3 regions of the Kocuria sp. GQ42 genome follow, and region 3 is predicted to be linked to each of the others. Evidence: riboswitches for the same ligand, from Rfam matches in the RefSeq annotation. Region 3 holds a riboswitch; each other region holds the start of a gene.
What was found. Region 3 has a riboswitch for thiamine pyrophosphate ahead of AC6CH6_RS14260 (ECF transporter S component). Riboswitches for the same ligand answer to the same signal wherever they lie in the genome.
Positions count from the first base shown of each region.

Region 1: another riboswitch for thiamine pyrophosphate. It lies ahead of thiM (hydroxyethylthiazole kinase); the one in region 3 lies ahead of AC6CH6_RS14260 (ECF transporter S component).
Region 2: another riboswitch for thiamine pyrophosphate. It lies ahead of AC6CH6_RS12765 (FAD-dependent oxidoreductase); the one in region 3 lies ahead of AC6CH6_RS14260 (ECF transporter S component).

Region 1 covers NZ_JCAXEN010000001.1:709,405-713,503, forward strand. Annotated here, with positions in the region: gene AC6CH6_RS03325 (Rne/Rng family ribonuclease) at 1-1,950, shown strand, start outside; gene AC6CH6_RS03330 (nuclear transport factor 2 family protein) at 2,145-2,879, shown strand; TPP riboswitch at 2,929-3,022, shown strand; gene thiM (hydroxyethylthiazole kinase) at 3,065-3,889, shown strand; gene thiE (thiamine phosphate synthase) at 3,886-4,099, shown strand, end outside.
Region 2 covers NZ_JCAXEN010000006.1:11,070-15,168, forward strand. Annotated here, with positions in the region: gene AC6CH6_RS12750 (VOC family protein) at 13-921, opposite strand; gene AC6CH6_RS12755 (hypothetical protein) at 1,021-2,055, opposite strand; gene thiE (thiamine phosphate synthase) at 2,154-2,873, opposite strand; TPP riboswitch at 2,889-2,992, shown strand; gene AC6CH6_RS12765 (FAD-dependent oxidoreductase) at 2,988-4,099, shown strand, end outside.
Region 3 covers NZ_JCAXEN010000007.1:29,445-33,543, forward strand. Annotated here, with positions in the region: gene AC6CH6_RS14250 (energy-coupling factor transporter transmembrane component T family protein) at 1-263, opposite strand, end outside; gene AC6CH6_RS14255 (ABC transporter ATP-binding protein) at 260-2,095, opposite strand; gene AC6CH6_RS14260 (ECF transporter S component) at 2,092-2,715, opposite strand; TPP riboswitch at 2,806-2,925, opposite strand; gene AC6CH6_RS14265 (DUF4235 domain-containing protein) at 3,063-3,341, opposite strand; gene mnhG (monovalent cation/H(+) antiporter subunit G) at 3,402-3,869, opposite strand; gene AC6CH6_RS14275 (MrpF/PhaF family protein) at 3,866-4,099, opposite strand, start outside.

The sequences.
Region 1 (4,099 bases), on a different contig from region 3:
GAGGTCGCGCTGAAGTCCGGGGACTCGGTCCTGGTGCAGGTCACCAAGGACCCGGTGGGGCACAAGGGCGCCCGGCTCACGAGCCAGATCTCCCTGCCCGGCCGGTACCTGGTCTACGTCCCGGGCGGGTCGATGACCGGGATCTCCCGGAAGCTGCCCGACGTGGAGCGCGCCCGGCTGAAGAAGATCCTCAAGGACCGTCTGCCGGACGGGGCGGGCGTCATCGTGCGCACCGCCGCCGAGGGGGCCTCCGAGCAGGAGCTCACCCACGACATCAACCGGCTGCGCGCCCAGTGGGAGCAGATCCAGGAGCGGGCCGGGTCGACCAGGACGCTCGCGCCCGAGATGCTCTACGCGGAGCCGGACCTCACGATCAAGACGGTGCGCGACGTCTTCAACGAGGACTTCACCACCATGGTCGTCCAGGGCGACGAGGCGTGGGACAACATCGAGGCGTACGTGACCTACGTCGCACCGGACCTGCTCGACCGGCTCAAGAAGTGGGACGAGGACGAGGACCTGTTCGTGAACTACCGCGTGGAGGAACAGATCCAGAAGGCACTCGAGCGCAAGGTCTTCCTGCCTTCGGGCGGCTCCCTCGTCATCGACCGCACCGAGGCGATGACGGTGGTCGACGTGAACACCGGCAAGTTCACCGGCTCCGGGGGCAACCTCGAGGAGACCGTCACCAAGAACAACCTGGAGGCGGCCGAGGAGATCGTCCGGCAGCTGCGGCTGCGGGACATCGGCGGGATCATCGTGATCGACTTCATCGACATGGTCCTCGAGTCCAACCGGGACCTCGTGCTGCGCCGGCTGGTGGAGTGCCTGGGCCGGGACCGCACCAAGCACCAGGTGGCGGAGGTGACCTCGCTGGGCCTCGTGCAGATGACCCGCAAGCGCATGGGCACCGGCCTGCTGGAGGTGTTCTCCGAGCCGTGCGAGCACTGCGCCGGCCGCGGCGTGGTGGTCCACGACCACCCGCTCGAGGGCCGCTCCGGCGGCGCCACGAGCGAGTCCCGCGACCAGCGGCCGAACCGCACGGAGCGCAAGCGCGGCCGCGGGGGCCGCAACGAGCAGCAGCCCGCCCGGACGGAGCAGCGCTCCGCCGAGGCCGATCCCGCCGAGAAGGCCAAGGCCGAGGCCGCGCGGACGGCGTTCGCGACGATCGCCGCCGCCACCCACCACGAGGAGGCGGCCGCGGACGAGCCGGAGCGCGCCGAGGAGGCCGCCCAGCCGGCGGAGTCCCGGCCCGAGGGCTCGGGGCGCTCCCGGAAGAAGCGCCGCGGCAAGCGCAGCCGGGGCCGCGGCCAGGGCGGGGACACCGCCGCCGAGCAGCAGCCGGAGGAGGGGGAGGACACCGCCCCGGCCGCCCCGGAGCAGATCCCCGCCGAGGGGGCGCCGGGCGAGCAGGGCTCGCGCCTGACCATCAACGGCGAGGTCATCGAGCTGCCGCAGGGCCACGCCGTGGTCGTCGAGCCCGCCGAGGCCCGGCCGCTGAGCCTGGACTCCCTCGCGGAGGTCTTCGGGCAGAGGGGGCCGGACGCCGGCTCCGCCGCCCCGGAGGCCGCCGCCGAGGCGGTCACCGGTGCGGATGACGCCGCGGAGAGGGCCGCCGCCGCGGCGGAGGCCCCGGCCCAGGAGCCCGTGGCACAGGAGCGCACGGAGCGGCAGGCGCCCGCCCCGGCCGCGGCGGTCGTCGCGGAGCAGGCGGACGCCGAGCCCGTGCGGCCCCGGCGGCGCTCCCGGCGGGCCTCGGCCCCGGCGGCGCGGCCCGGCGAGGCCGAGGTGACCGCCGGCCAGGCGGCCGCCGCGGAGGGCGCCCGGCACGAGGCGAAGACCGTCGCCCAGCGCGCCCCGGAGGACCCCTCCCGCCGGGCGCCGACCGTCGTCGGCGTCGGCGTCAAGGCCGAGGACCTCACCAGCGGCCGGCCCGCCGACCGGGGCTGACCCGCCCCGCCGAGCAGCACCACGGAGGACCCCGACCGGCACGGTCGGGGTCCTCCGTCGTCGCGGACCGTCACGGACCGTCCCGGCCTGCCCGCCCTCCGCACGGCGGCGTACCGTGGTGCGCACCACAAGCACACCCGGGGCCGCCGTCCCGTCCGCCGGGAGAGCGGCCGCCCGTTCCAGGGAGCATCGCCATGACCAGTGCAGACACCATCCGCACCACCGGCACGGAACTGTTCGTCCACCGGGATCCGTCGGCCGTGGACCGGCACTACACGGAGGACTTCATCCAGCACTCGCCGCTCGCGCCGGACGGGCGCGAGGGTCTCAGGCACTTCGTGCAGAGCATGCCCGACGACTTCCGCGTGGACATGGTCCGGATGCTCGACGACCACGGGACGGTGGCCGTCCACTCGGTGTACGAAGGGCTCGGTCCGGAGCCGCTGGTCGGCTTCGACGTCTTCCGAGTGGAGGACGGACGGATCGCCGAGCACTGGGACGTCCTCGAGCCCCTGCGCACGGGCCCCGACGGCGCCCGCCCCCAGCTCGACGGTCCCGTCGCGGTCACGGACCACGAGCGGACGCAGGACAACAAGCGCATCGCCGCCGAGTGGGTCGAGGCCGCCCTCATCGGGGGCGACCGCCACGCCGTCCAGGACCACATGAGCCCCCGGGGCTGCACCGAGCACACCGGCGGCACACCGGACGGCCCGCAGCCCGCGTACCAGCGGCTGCGCCGGGTGGTCGGCGAGGGGAACTTCGTGCTGACCGTCGCGGAGGCCGCTCCCGGAGAGAACCGCGACGGGGGATCCACCGGAACGGTCGCCTGCTACGACCTCTGGCGCCTCGACGACGGCCGGATCGTGGAGCACTGGGGCGTCGCGCAGCCGGTGCCCCAGCGGATGGCGCACGCCAACGGCATGTTCTGATCCCGTGCGGGGTCCGTGCCGGCTCCCGCACGACGACTAGACTGGCAGCACACCAGACACGGGGTGCCGCACGAGCGGCTGAGAACACACCCGTCGAACCTGATCTAGCCAGTACTAGCGAAGGGATGTCGCAGATGCGCGATGCCGTACCCCCGTCCGACCGCACACCAGGACCCGGGAGGCCGGTGCCGCCGGACCCCGCGCTCGCCGAGGACGCCGCCGCGGCCCTGGAGGACCTGCGCGCCGCGGCGCCGCTGGTGCAGTGCATCACCAACGCCGTGGTCACCAACTTCACCGCCAACGTGCTGCTCGCCGTGGGCGCCTCCCCGGCGATGACCGACATCCAGGGCGAGGGCGGGGTCTTCGCGGAGCTCGCCGACGGCCTGCTCGTGAACACCGGCACGCCCACCGCCGAGCAGCGCGGCGCCGCCTACGAGGCCGTCGGGGCCCGGCGCCGCGCGGGCCGGGCCTGGGTCCTGGACCCGGTCGCGGTGGGTGCCCTGCCCGTGCGCACGGCGCTGGCCCGCGACCTGCTCGGGTTCGAGCCGGCGATCGTGCGCGGCAACGCCTCCGAGGTCATCGCCCTCGCCGGCGGCGCCGGCGGCCGCGGCACGGACACGACCCACGGCGTCGACGCGGCCCGGGACGCCGCCGCCGCGCTCGCCGCGCGGGCCGGCTCGGCCGTGGCCGTGTCCGGGCCCGTGGACCTCGTGCGCTCCCCGGACGGCACCGTGGTCCGGGTGCCGCACGGCACGCCCCTGCTGACCCGCATCACCGGCGGCGGGTGCGCCCTGGGCGCCCTCATGGCCGCGTTCACCGCCGTGCGCACGGACCCGGCCGCCGCGGCGGTGGCCGCCACCACGGTGTACACCCTCGCGGCCGAGGACGCGGCCGCCGACTCCGCCGGGCCCGGCTCCTTCGCCGTGGCGCTGCTGGACCGGCTGCACGCCGTCACCCCGGAGGGGATCGCCGCCCGGGCGGAGCTCGTGCGCGAGGAGGGCGCCCGGTGAGCCCGCGCCTCGACCCCGCCGCCCTGGCCCTGCACCTGGTGACGGACACCGCCCTGAGCGCCCCCCGGACGGTCCCGGACGTCGTGGCCGCCGCCGTGCGCGGGGGAGCGACCATGGTCCAGGTGCGGGAGAAGGACGCCCCGGTCCGCGAGCTCGTCGCCCTGCTGACGGCCGTCGCCGAGCGCGTGGGCCGGCAGGTGCCCGTGCTCG
Region 2 (4,099 bases), on a different contig from region 3:
ACCGGGCCGGGACTACGCCGCGACGCCCACCTGGATCAGGGTGTTCCAGGGGTCCTCGAAGCGCAGCACGGCGCCGTCGTGCCGGGTGGGGATCCGGTGGTCCGCGAGCCGGGACGCCAGGGCCGCGACGTCGTCGGCGTCCGGCAGGTCGATGTTGACCTGGCCCAGCCCCAGTGACGCCGCACGCGGGCCGGCCCCGGCGCTCTGCCAGGTGTTGAGCGCGATGTGGTGGTGGTAGCCGCCGGCGGCGATGAACAGGGCGGAGCCGATGTCGCTCATCACCTCGAAGCCGAGGACGTCCACGTAGAACTGCCGGCCCAGCGGGATGTCGCCGACCTGCAGGTGCACGTGTCCCAGGGTGGCCGGCGGTGCCGGGGGCCGCCCGCCCTGCTCGGCCAGGTGTTCCTGGAGGAAGCCGTTCGGGTCCAGGGGGTTGGAGGCCAGCGTCAGCAGGCCGGTGGGCTCCCGTCGCCACGTCTCGCGGGGACGGTCCGTGTAGAGCTCCACCCCGTTGCCCTCGGGGTCGTCGAAGTAGAAGGCCTGGCTGTAGAGGTGGTCGGCGCTGCCGGTGAAGGAGCGGGGCGCCACGGTCGCCACCGACGCCAGCGCCGCGGCCAGGGCCGGCTCGTCGTCGAAGACCACCGCGGTGTGGAACAGGCCGGCCTGCCCGCGGCGGGCCGGCGGGAGCTCCTTGACCTGGCGCAGCCGCACGACCGTCCGGCCGTCCCGGCCCAGGACCGCGGTGTCCCCGGCGTGGGCGAGCACGTCGAGGGTCACGGCGTCCGAGTAGTAGGCGACCATCGTGTCCAGGTCGGAGACCAGCAGCTCCACCGCGCCCATCCGGGTGTCCGCGGACAGCAGGTCCTCGGCGGGGCGCTTCGTCAGGCTCTGGGGAGCGGGGTTCTGGGGAAAGATCGGCATCGCGGGGTTCTCCGTCGGCAGGGGCGGCGCATTGGTTGATATGTCCCCAAGAATAGCCCCAGAAGCTTTCCCGTGCAAGTAAATGGTGGTGCGGTGGGCTCAGAGGATGAAGATCAGGGCGGCGATCACCGCCAGGATGCCCAGGAAGACGAACCCCCACGCCTTGAGGTTGTCGGAGTCGTCCTCCTCGGGCTCGGCCTGGCGCGGCGGCCACCCGCCGGGGCCGGGCCCGAACACCGGCCCGGAGGCGCCCTGGGTGCCGGGCTGCTGGTCCCCTGGGCCGTACCCGGGGGTGCCGTATCCCGGACCGCCCGGGCCGGGTGCCCCGGGTCCGGGGTACTGGCCCGGGAACTGCCCGGGCGGCGGCGGGGCCGGGCTCGCGGGGCTCACCCCCCACCGGGGGTTCTCGGGCGAGCCCGCCGGAGGGGCGCCGGGCGGGGGCGTGCCCGGGCGGATGTCACCGTCCGCGGCCGGGCCGGCCACGGAGGAGGATCCTGCGGCCGGGCCCGACGCCGGGGGAGCCGCCGGCGGCAGGGTCTCGCCCGAGAGCACGGGCCCGTCCTCGCGGTGGCCCCGCTCCGCCTCGTTGAGCAGGGTCACGAACTGCTCGAGCGGCTCGGACCCGTCGTGCTCCCGCGCCAGGAAGCGCTCGGCGCGGCGGCGCACCACCTTGTAGACGCGCCCGTCGTCGGGGACGCCCAGGTCCCGGGCGGCCCGGGCCACGGCCAGCGGGGGCTGCTCCGGCAGGGGGTTGGTGCCCCACTCCAGGAGCCCGGTCAGCAGCGGGCGCTCGAGCACGGCGGCCAGGGCCGCCCGGGCGCCCGGCACCCGGGTCAGCTCCAGCAGCCCGCTCGGCGGCGCGGACGGGCACCCCGGCACGTCGCTGGGCAGCCGGGCGGCGCGCTCCAGCCAGAAGGTGTCGCCGAAGAGGGTGGCGAGCAGCACGGCGGCGGCGAGCCGGTCGTCGCTCGGGGCGGCGTCCTCCGGGAGGCCCTGCTCCCAGTGCGTGCCGAGGGCGCGGCGGGCGGGCTCACCGGCCAGCCGGACGCGCAGCTGCGCGTCCTCCGGGCCGCGGGCGGTCTCCGCGGGGCGCTCCACCGCGTGCCGCACCTGGGGGTCGAGCTCGGGGTCCATGGGCCACCTCTCCGTCGTCGTCCTGCGTCCATGCTCTCAGAACGTGCTGGACGGCGGCGGGGAGCCGACGGTGAGCCGGGCGGCGGTTCGCCCCGGGCTCAGGCGGGGAGCAGGCCGCGCAGCTGCCCGGCGGCGACGCGGGGATCGGGGGCCTCGGTGACGGCGCGGACGACGACGACGCCGCGCGCCCCGGCCTCCAGCACCTGCGGGAGCCGCGGCTCGTCGATGCCGCCGATGGCGAACCACGGCACGGGCAGGACCTCCGGGTCCGCGTCCAGCCGGGCCTCCGTCAGCTCGGCGACCGCGCGGACGAACTCCAGCCCGGTGGCCGGGCGCCCCGGCTTGGTGGGCGTGGCCCAGACGGGCCCGGTGCAGAAGTAGTCGACGTCCGGGTCCTCGAGCGCCGCCGTGGCCTGTCCGAGGTCGTGGGTGGAGCGCCCGATCAGCACGTCGGGGCCCAGGAGCCGCCGGGCCTGGGCGGGGCTGAGGTCGTGCTGGCCCACGTGGAAGACGTCGGCGCCCACGAGCGCGGCGATGTCGGCGCGGTCGTTGACCGCGAACAGGGCGTCGTACTCGGCGGCGACCCGGCCCAGCAGCTCCAGCGCGGCGATCTCCTCGTCCGCGTCGATGCTCTTGTCCCGCAGCTGGACGATGTCCGCGCCGCCGGCACAGACGGCGTGCAGGAACTCCTCGAGGTCGCCCCGGTCCCGGCGGGCGTCCGTGCACACGTACAGCCGGGCGGCGAGGAGGCGGGCCGTCCGGGTGTCTCGCAGGGAGGACTCGGCGGGGGCGGAGGCGTCACGGGTAGGGTGGGTCACACGCTGATGATAGGTCAGCGGTTCTGCGGGAGCCCCACCGGGGGCTGAGAGGGCGTCCAGCGCCGACCGCCACACCTGATGCGGGTCATGCCGCCGGAGGAAAGGACGTTCCCTGTGACTGCCGCGCACCCCGCCCCCACGACCGCGCCCCACCCGCTGGTCGACCGGCCCGAACACGTCCGCGCCGACGTCGCCGTCGTCGGCGCCGGGGTGATCGGCCTGGCCACCGCCTGGGAGCTGCGCCGCCGCGGCCGCTCGGTGGTCGTGGTGGACCCCGAGCCGGGCTCCGGCGCCAGCCGCGCCGCGGCCGGGATGCTCGCCCCGGTGAGCGAGGTCCAGTACCAGCAGGAGCCCCTGTACCCCCTCATGACCGCCTCGGCCGCCGAGTACCCGGCGTTCGTGGCCGCCCTCGAGCAGGCCGCCGGCGGGACGGTGGGCCACCGGGCCACCGAGACCCTGGTCTGCGGCGTGGACGCCGCCGACCGGCAGGCCCTGGCGGACCTCCGCGCGCTGCAGGGGCGCCACGGCATGACGGTGGAGCCGCTGACCCTGCGCGCCGCCCGCACCCTCGAGCCGGCCCTGAGCCCGCGGCTGTCCGCGGCGTTCCGGATCCCCGACGACCACCAGGTGGACCCGCGCCGCCTCGTGGCCGGGCTGCTCGCGGCCCTCGTCGCCCCGGAACTCCCCGACCCCCCGGAGCCCGCCGGGCTCCCGGCCGCGCGCGACGGCGGACCGGCCCGCCTCGTCCACGACCTCGCCACGGGGCTGCGCCGCAACGCCGAGGGCGCGGCGACCGGCGTCCGCCTGGCCGGCGGCGGGATGGTCTCCGCGACCTGGACGGTCCTCGCCCCCGGGGCCGGGCTCGGTGAGCTCGAAGGACTGCCGGAGGACTGGCACCCGCCGCTGCGGCCGGTGCACGGGGACATCCTGCGCGCCCGGGTCCCCGCCGGGGCGCCGGAGCTGCTCGAGCGCACGGTCCGCGGCCTGGTGCACGGGGTGCCCGTCTACTTGGTGCCCCGCGCCGACGGGACCGTGGTGATCGGGGCGACCTCCCGCGAGGACGACCTGTCCGGTCCCAGCGCCGGCGGCGTGTTCCGGCTGCTGCGCGATGCCCAGGCGCTCGTGCCCGGCGTCGCCGACCTCGAGCTGGTCGAGGTGCTGGCCCGCGCCCGGCCCGGCACCCCGGACGACATCCCGTACCTCGGCCGGGTCCGCGACCCGGACGG
Region 3 (4,099 bases):
TCCTCGGCGAGCAGGGCCGTGCCCCACCCGCTCACGAGCGCCGCCACGACCACCGGCCACGCCCGGCGCAGCAGCGCGAGCGGACGCTGACCGGCCAGCGCCAGCAGCAGCACCTCGCCCAGCAGCACGGTCCCCGACGTCACGGGGTCCGCACTGAGCAGCAGCACCACGGTCAGCAGCAGCGCCCCGGCCAGCTTGACCACCGCGTTCGTCCGCCCCAGCAGGGAGGCCCGGGCCGACGGCGCGAGCGCGGTGGCGCTCACCGGACGGGCTCCCGCCGGGCGGGGACGACCCGCACCGCGCCGGCGCCCGGCGCCGCCGGGGCGCTGGCGGCCGCGGACGCGGACCGCACGACGGGAGCAGCCGCGGTCTTCCCCGCCGCAGGCGCGGACCGCACGGCAGGAACGGCCGCCGCCCCTTCCGCCGCCGGTGCCGTGCGAGCGGCGTGGCCCCGCTCGCACGGGGTGTCCAGCGCCAGCACCTCGGCGCCGAGCGCCCGCACGAAGTCCTCGTCGTGGGTCACGGCGAGGACCGACGTGCCGGCGTCGACGAGCTCCACGAGCAGGTCCACGAGCTCCGCCCACGTCAGGGCGTCCTGACCGAACGTCGGCTCGTCGAGCACCAGCACGTCCGGGTCCGTGGCGAGCACCGTGGCCACGGACAGCCGCCGCTTCTCGCCGCCGGAGAGGGTGAACGGGTTGGCGTCGGCCAGGTGCGAGAGCCGCAGCCGGCGGAGCAGTTCGTCCGTGCGGCGCTGCCGCTCGGCCACCGGCGTGCCGGCCAGCCGGGGGCCGAGCTCGAGCTCGGCCCGCACGGTGGCGCGCAGGAACTGGTGCTCGGGCTCCTGGAAGACCGTCCCCACGCGGGCCACGAGCTCCCGGCCGCTCCACTCGAGCGGGTCGGGGCCCGCGGCGCGGTCGAGGAGCGGGTGGGCCCGCACGGTGCCGCGCACGGGGGCGAGCAGGCCCGCCAGCGTCAGCGCGAGCGTGGACTTGCCGGCGCCGTTGGGCCCGGTCAGCGCGAGCGCGCGGCCGCGGCGCAGGGTCAGCTCCACGTCGGCCACCGCCGTGGGGAGGGCGCGGCCCGCGGCGGCGTCGTCCACCGGGCGGCCGCGCCGCGGCGCCCGCCGCCGGGCGCGCAGCTGCCGCGCCGAGGGCTGGCTGCGCGAGACGCCCAGACCGGTGGCGCTCAGCAGCGGTGCGCCGTCCGCCCCGGAGCCGGCGCCCGGGGTTCCGGCGGGACCCCCGGCGGAATGTGCACCGGAGCCTGCGCCGGGACCCGCGGCGGGGCGAGCGGGCGCACGCGTGGCAGGCACCCGGCCGGGCACCCACACCCCCGCGCCGCTGAGCTCGTCGGCCGCGGCGCCGAGCACCCGGCCCGGCGCGCCGTCGTGGGTGATGCTCCCGTCCCGGCCGAGCACGACGACGCGGTCCACGACCTCGGCCCACACGGCGACACGGTGCTCCACGACCACGAGCGTGGCGCCGCTGCGGTCGAGGCAGGACACCACGGCGTCGCGGACCTGACGCACGCCGGCGGGGTCCAGGTTGGCGGTCGGCTCGTCGAGCAGCAGCAGCCCGGGGCTCATGGCCACGGCGCCCGCGAGCGCCAGGCGCTGCTTCTGCCCGCCGGACAGGGCCGCGGTGGAGTGGTCGAGGGGGAGGTCCAGCCCCACGTCCTCGAGCGCCGCGCGCACCCGCGGCCAGATCTGCTCCCGGGGCACCGCGAGGTTCTCGAGGCCGAAGGCGGTGTCGTCCCCGATCCGGGACAGCACCACCTGGGACTCGGGGTCCTGCTGCACGAGCCCGGCCCGGCCGCGTGCCTGCTCCGGCGGCATGCCGTCGAGCAGCAGCTCGCCGGAGGCGGACTGCCCGTCGTCGTCGTGGAGGACTCCTGCCAGGGCGTGCAGGAGGGTGGACTTGCCCGCCCCGCTGGGTCCCAGCAGGAGCACGCGCTCCCCCGGCTCCACCACGAGGTCGAGGCCGTGCAGCGCCGCCGCGTCCCGCCCGGGGTGGTGCCAGCCGAAGCCGCGGGCCTCGACCCGCGCCCCGCGGGTGGCGGGCACCACGGGGCCCGGGGTCGTGGGAGCCGTCATCGCCGCACGGCCCGCCCCGACGCGAGACCCTGCAGCACGCCGGTGGCCGCGAGGGCCCGCACCACGGCCTGCATGAGCAGGCCCGCGAGCACCACCCCGGAGACGGCCGCCAGGACCACGTAGACCACCTGGTGGCTCAGCGCCCACTCGTAGTTGTAGACGATGTTCTCGTGGACGCCGAGGAAGATCCCGCTCACGGCGCCCGCCACGGCCGCCGCGAGGGCGTCGAACCGGCGGTACCGGAAGGCGGCGAAGGCCAGTTCCGCGCCGATGCCCTGGACGAGCCCGGAGAGCACGACCAGCAGGCCGAAGTGGGTGCCCAGGAAGCTCTCGATCACGGCGGCGAGCAGCTCGCAGAACAGCGCGGCGCCGGGCTTGCGGATGATCAGCCCGCCGAGCACGCCGGCCACGAGCCAGCCGCCGGCGATCAGCCCCACGGCGGGCGGGTAGGCGACCGCGGCCGTGCCGACCAAGGGGTAGAGCAGGTTCGACCACGCCCAGAAGACGACGGCGCACACGGCGGCGAGGACGGCGGCCACGACGATGTCGACGACGCGCCAGGACGACGCGCGGGACGTGCCGGGTCGGCGGGCGGGGCGGTGGGTGGTGGTGGTGTTCACGGTGGGTTCCTCCTGGGCTCAGCGAGCCGTCGGTGCCAGGAGGGGACGGGGTTCCGCGGGCCGCGCCGGTGGCGCGTTCCCGGGGAAGCACCCCTGAGATGCTCGACTCCCTTCGCCGGTGCTAGCCGGAGCAGGTTCGAGGGTCTGCGGCGATCCGCACTCTCAGCGCCGCGCCGGTCTCACCGGCGGGGCGCTCCCCTGTCGTTCAGTGGCACCGAGTCTACCCCTCCCTCGCCCGCTCCGTGCACGGCCGGCGCACGGCCGGTGAACGACGCAGGGGCCCGTCCGGCCGGACACCGGTGCGGTGTCCGGCCGGGCGGGCCCCTGCGCGAGGTGCTCGCCGGGCCTCAGACCTCGGCCTGGCTCGAGGCCTTGGGGTTGGTCTGCGGCCTGTTCTCCATCTTCGCGATCTGGCGGGAGATGCCGACCTTGATGACGGTGCCCACGAGACCGGTCACGAGCGACCAGACGATGATGCCCGTCCAGGCCTCGTCCGGGTCCGGGTTCTTGGCGGGGGGCGGGTCGCCGGTGATGCGCGTCCACGCCGCGCCGAGCACCTTGTGCGAGAGCGCCACGCCGCCGAGCGAGAGGCCCGTGCCCACGAGTTCGAGGACCTTGGTGTTCATGGAGTGCTGCTCCTTGTCGTCCGAGGGGGACGCGGGTGCGCCCTGTCGATCCTGCCCAGCCTAACGCGTCCCCGGCGATCCGTCAGTCTGCTGTCCGTCCGCCCGCCGGCCGTCCGGGCTCGGCACCGGCGGTCCCGCGGCGACGCCCTCCGCGGAGCCCTCCGCCCCGCCCTCCGCGGCGCGGTTGAGGACCTTCTGCAGGTCGTCCTGGGTCAGCGTGGTCCGGTTCAGGTGCTTGGTGCGGTACGTCGAGCGTCCCACCATGTGCGCCGAGACGGGCACGGTGAGCAGCTGGAAGATCCAGCCGAGGGCGATGAGCGGGATCATGACGGGTTCGCGGTTCTCGAGGGCGACGGCCGTGAGCATGAGGAGCAGCCCGAAGACCTGGGGCTTGGTGCCGGCGTGCATGCGCGTCAGCAGGTCCGGGAAGCGGACCAGGCCGATGGCGGCGGCGAGGGACATGAGCGCGCCGACCACGAGGCACACGGCCGCGGCGGCGTCCAGGACGGTGTCCAGCACGGCGCTCACCGCCCGTGCTCGGCGGTCTGGGTGGCGAAGCGCGCCACCGTCACGGAGCCGATGAACCCGACCAGCGAGACGATCACCATGAGGATCAGGTTGTTGAGGTGGCCGTGGTAGGCCATGTCCACGGCGAGGGAGGCCGCGACGATGGCCAGCAGCACGTCCGTGGCCACCACGCGGTCCAGCAGGGAGGGCCCCTTGGCGAGGCGGTAGAGGGTGCCCGCGGCGGCCGCGCT